2 regions of the Pseudarthrobacter sp. J1763 genome follow, and region 2 is predicted to be linked to the other one. Evidence: riboswitches for the same ligand, from Rfam matches in the RefSeq annotation. Region 2 holds a riboswitch; the other holds the start of a gene.
The links. Region 2 has a riboswitch for cyclic di-AMP ahead of ACQQCD_RS02165 (M23 family metallopeptidase). Riboswitches for the same ligand answer to the same signal wherever they lie in the genome.
Positions count from the first base shown of each region.

Region 1 (2,446 bases), on a different contig from region 2:
ACTTTTGCCTGGTCAGTGATCGTCATGTTTCAACACTGAAGGGCGGTGTTGTGCTGGCTTTAGGTCAAAGCTGTGTAGATGCTGTGCACTATGAAGGAGCGCAAAGAAAAGGTCCCGGCGTGATGCCGAGACCTTTTCTCACGAGTGAGGATTAGTGTTTAGTACCAGTTGTGGCCGAGGTGTCACGTCAGTGCCGAGCAGGGGGATCCGTACCGTTCGGAGATGTACTGCAAACCCCAGTTGATCTGGGTTTTGTAGTTGGTCTGCCAGTCCGAACCGGCGGTGCTCATCTTCTCTGCCGGGAGTGACTGCGCAATGCCGTACGCGCCAGAGTCTGCGTTGGTGGCCGTAGTGGTCCAATCAGATTCCTTGTTCCACAAAGTGGTTAGGCACTGCATCTCGCTTTGCTCCCAGCCGTGGCTTGAAAGTTGTGAGGCGGCGTAGGCCTGGGCGCCGGCGGGGTCGTTGACCGGAACTGCTGCGGCAGCTTTAGCCGCCGCCGCTTTGGCTGCTGCCGCCTTCGCGGCCGCTGCCTTTACCGCTGCGGCTTTGGCTGCTGCTGCCTTTTGGGCGGCAACCTTCGCTGCTGCAACCTTCGCGGCGGCGGCCTTGTCAGCACTTGCTGAATCGCTAGCAGTCTCGCTGCTAGACATGGCGGACAAGTTGGATGCTGAGCTTGCAGAAGCGGCTGGCTGGGAGCCTTCAGAGGATCCCTTGACGGGCGAGCCTTCAAAGCTCAGCACGGCACCGGCCGCTGCGCTCGCTGTGCCGCTACCGGGCAAGGCGGAGGCAGTGGTGGGTTCAACGGCTGCTTGGCTTACGGCCGATGCGCTAAGGAGTACCACAAAGGCGGTGCTGACTACAGCTGTGCGGTAACCGATCAGTTTCGGCAGGAACTTGGCGCTCTGCTTCAGTGATGACTCATGTTTGTGAGCTCTGCGGGAGCGGCCAGTGGCCGATTCGCGCGCCTCACGGCGGCTGGAAAAGTTTTCAGACATCAGTGGTTTGCCTCTCGTAGCGCCTGCGGAGTTAGCTGTCGGATTCGGATGAGAGACACCCGGCGCATGGCAGTGAACGAATTCTGCCGTGCGCTTCACCCCGAGGTTGCTGGTGTGAGCAGCAGGACCAAAACTTGGGTCCCCCGCCTCTGCCTCATGGAACGGAATCCGGGTAGCGGCAGAGCTTGGCGACTAGCACGGAGCGCGCCTACAACGGCGGGCGCACCCTATTTACGGTACAGGAGCTCAGAAGTTAAGTCACATTTAGGTAACGGCGGCCACATTGGTTGATAAAACCATGCCGCGGCACCACACCTCGGTGGTAGGTCTCCGCGGGAGCCGCCACCAAAGCGCTAAATAACGACGGCGGGGGCCGGCAAACGTAGCGCGAACTCGGTACGGCCGGGCCGGGACGTCACCTCTACCGAGCCGCCGTGGGCCTGCATAATCGCCTCAACAATAGATAGACCAAGCCCAGAACTTCCTTCGCGAACAGCGCCGGTGGTTGATGCGGTGTCCTGATTAACTGACCGAGACGCGTCTGCGCGGGCAAAGCGGGCAAAGATCCTGTCCTGGAACTCCGGGCTGATCCCTGGTCCGTCGTCGGTCACTGTAATCACTACGCTGCCGTCTGCAGAGTGCCCAACGCCAGCCACCACTGTGGTCCCGGCGGGTGTGTGTTTGCGAGCGTTGGCCAAAAGGTTCACCAAAACCTGGTGAAGACGGGCCGAATCTGCGCGCACCGTAACCGGCTCATCCGGGAGCTGGAGTTTCCAGTGATGGTCTGGAGCCATCACTTTCTCGTCGCTGAGCGTTTCAACCACCAGTTGGGTCACGTCCACGTTGGTGATGTTCAGCGGCCGGCCTTCATCCAGACGGGCCAAAAGAAGCAGATCCTCCACCAAAGCCGTCATTCGTTTGGATTGGCTCTCCACCCGTTTGAGTGACTGTTCACCCTGCTCACTGAAAGTCTCAGTCATCTTCATAAGCTCCGTATAACCGCGAATGGCCGTCAACGGAGTACGCAGTTCATGCGAGGCATCTGCCACAAATTGCCGAACTTTCGTTTCACTTTTTTGCCGGGCTTCCAGAGCGTTGGAGACGTTATCCAGCATCTTGTTCAGCGCGAAACCAACATTTCCCACCTCGGTGCCAGCTTGGGCCGCCTTAGCCGGAACCCGCACAGCCAAGCCCACTTCACCGGCGTCCAAGGGAAGCTGGGAGACTTTGGTGGCCACATTGGACAGCTCCTCCAAGGGCTTCATAGTGTGCCGAATGACTACTGTCCCGGCGAGGCCAATAAGAATCAACCCACCCAAAGAGACAAAGACAGTGGTCCACACTAGGGACCCGAGAGTGCCTTCCTTCTCGGTCAACGGCAATCCCGTGATGATCACATCACCAATGGGGGTTTGGACGGCAACCAGCCGGTAGTTTCCCGTTGAGAG
Region 1 is NZ_JBNPEN010000004.1:218,055-220,500, forward strand. It holds gene ACQQCD_RS05960 (glycosyltransferase) at 1-26, opposite strand, end outside; gene ACQQCD_RS05965 (hypothetical protein) at 183-998, opposite strand; cyclic di-AMP (ydaO/yuaA leader) riboswitch at 1,005-1,180, opposite strand; gene ACQQCD_RS05970 (sensor histidine kinase) at 1,352-2,446, opposite strand, start outside.
Region 1: another riboswitch for cyclic di-AMP. It lies ahead of ACQQCD_RS05965 (hypothetical protein); the one in region 2 lies ahead of ACQQCD_RS02165 (M23 family metallopeptidase).

Region 2 (2,446 bases):
GGCCGGCGTGGCTACCGCGTTGTGGAACCAGCCGTCTGCCTATTGTGCCGGAGTGGCGGGCTTAGACCGAAGTCGGGTGACGCAAATTCCATGAAGTGAGACTCTTTTGGACTTCTACAGGGCATTATTCGGAGTGATTCCAAATAAGCTAAGCTACACATGGACCTGCGGCGGCGCCAAGGGCCACAGAGCTGGAAAGCGTTCGCGAGGAGTTGAGCTGAGTGACCGATCTCATCGATACAACCGAAATGTATCTTCGGACCATTTTGGAACTTGAAGAAGAGAAGATCGTGGCTCTCCGGGCCCGCATTGCTGAACGTCTGCGCCACTCCGGCCCCACGGTCTCGCAAACCATTGGCCGTATGGAACGCGATGGCCTAGTAGTTGTCTCCGGCGATCGACACTTGGAACTCACCGACTTGGGCCGTGCGCGGGCCACAGCAGTGATGCGTAAACACCGTTTGGCCGAACGTCTCCTCGCGGACGTGATTGGCCTCGAATGGGCCTATGTGCACGAGGAAGCCTGCCGTTGGGAACACGTGATGAGTGAGCGTGTAGAACAGCGAATCTTTGAGCTGTTGGAACACCCCACCGTTTCGCCGTACGGCAATCCCATACCCGGCCTCGAGCAATTGGGAGGGCAAGCAGGTTCGGCGTTTACCGATGGAGTGGTCTCCATGCTGGACGCCATGGAGGACTACGGTAGCGATTCCACTGTCACGGTAAGCCGCTTGGCAGAACCCATCCAGGTGGAACCGGAACTTTTGCAGCAACTCGAAGAGGGCGGCATTGGCCCCGGAGTAGTTGTCAGCTTGGAACGCGTTGGCGAATACATTTCGGTCCGAGTTGCAGGCATTGAGGGAGCGCTCGAATTGCCGCCCGAAGTGGCATCCCACGTTTTTGTCTCACTCAGCTAACAACGCTGGGCTGTAGGACAACCCTTGAGTTACCCACAGTTTAGATAACGGAATTGTTACTGTGGGCCGTGCGACCGTATAGTTAATGAGTAACGCTGAGACATGAGCGTTACCTGATCCGGCGCCAAACTCTGCCAACGGACCAGTATTTTGTCCGCACATGGCAGAGGTGGGGGAACCACTTACTGGCGGCTTCGCAGCCGCCTTGGGGTGAAGTCCGTGCCAAAACCGAAGGAAACATAGACGACGCCGGCAACGGTCCGTCGTCGTACTTTTACTTCTGTTTTGAACTACGGGCCGGGTCTAGATCTCTCTGACTCGAATCCGACAGCTAACTCCGCAGGCGTTTACGAGAGGGAAGACTTGACCATCGAGAACGCTCGCGGCCGCCGCCGCGCTACGGCACCGGCCGTCCCCACCGCGCCATCCGCGTTGGATGCGGCACCCCGGCAAGTACGGCGTCACGCAGCGACTCGAAAAAGCGCCCTCCGTCAGTTCGCTGATCTCGCAACTGCCACCGGGGTAGCTCAAAAAGCTGGGCTTGTGCTCGGCGCAGCAGGTCTTGCTCTGGCAGTATCCTTCCCCACAACTTCAGGCCCCTTGGCCGCAGAATCCATGGGTTCCGCAGCCCCGGCGGCGGCAGTAGTAGCCGCGCCGCAGGTTGCCGTTACCGCCGATTCAGGCGCAAAAATCAGCTTCAGCCGCAGCACCGTAACAAGTACCGTAGACCCAGACGCTAGGCTCAAGCAGCTTCTCGGCGCGCAGTCAGCGGGCAAAATAACGCCGGCAGCAGCTAAGGGAAGCTTGGGTGCACCGCTGGACACACTGGTCCAGGCGTCGCCCTTTGGTTACCGGGTTAATCCGATTACTGGCGGCATGGGTGAGTTCCACCGCGGCCAAGACTTTGTAGCGCAGTGCGGTACGGCCGTGCATGCAGCAGCCAGCGGCAAAGTAACTTTCGCCGGCTGGCACCCCTATGGTGGCGGAAACCGTGTGGTTATTGATCACGGAAACGGTTTAGAAACCACGTATAACCACCTCTCCTCGATCAGCGTCACCGTTGGTCAGCAGCTAACGCGCGGAGAAGTTCTTGCCCTCAGCGGCACCACGGGCGCTTCTACCGGTTGCCACCTTCACTTTGAAGTAATGGTGAACGGTGACGTTGTAGATCCCGAGGGATGGCTCTAAGCCCTGCCCCCAGTGGCTTGTCATATCGAAGGTCCCCGTCGTGACCTGAACGTGACATTTGATCGAAACTCCTGTACCGTCATTTACGCGTCAACTTTTATACAAGCTGACGTTCTCGAGTGGATTGCCTAACTCTGCCACCGCCCGAGGTCCGTTCGCATTACATCGTCTGGCAGAGGCGGGGGAACCAACTTTGGTCTTCGTAAGAAGGCCTTGGGGTTAAGTCGTAAGAGTGTTTCTAGGAACATTTCTACGGCCGGATGACTCCCATCCGAATCCGACAGCTCACCTCGTAGGCATTGGGAGAGGCTTCTTTCGTGTCTTCAAGCAACACCGTTGCG
Region 2 is NZ_JBNPEN010000002.1:32,782-35,227, forward strand. It holds gene ACQQCD_RS02160 (metal-dependent transcriptional regulator) at 222-917, shown strand; cyclic di-AMP (ydaO/yuaA leader) riboswitch at 1,040-1,277, shown strand; gene ACQQCD_RS02165 (M23 family metallopeptidase) at 1,281-2,105, shown strand; cyclic di-AMP (ydaO/yuaA leader) riboswitch at 2,237-2,418, shown strand.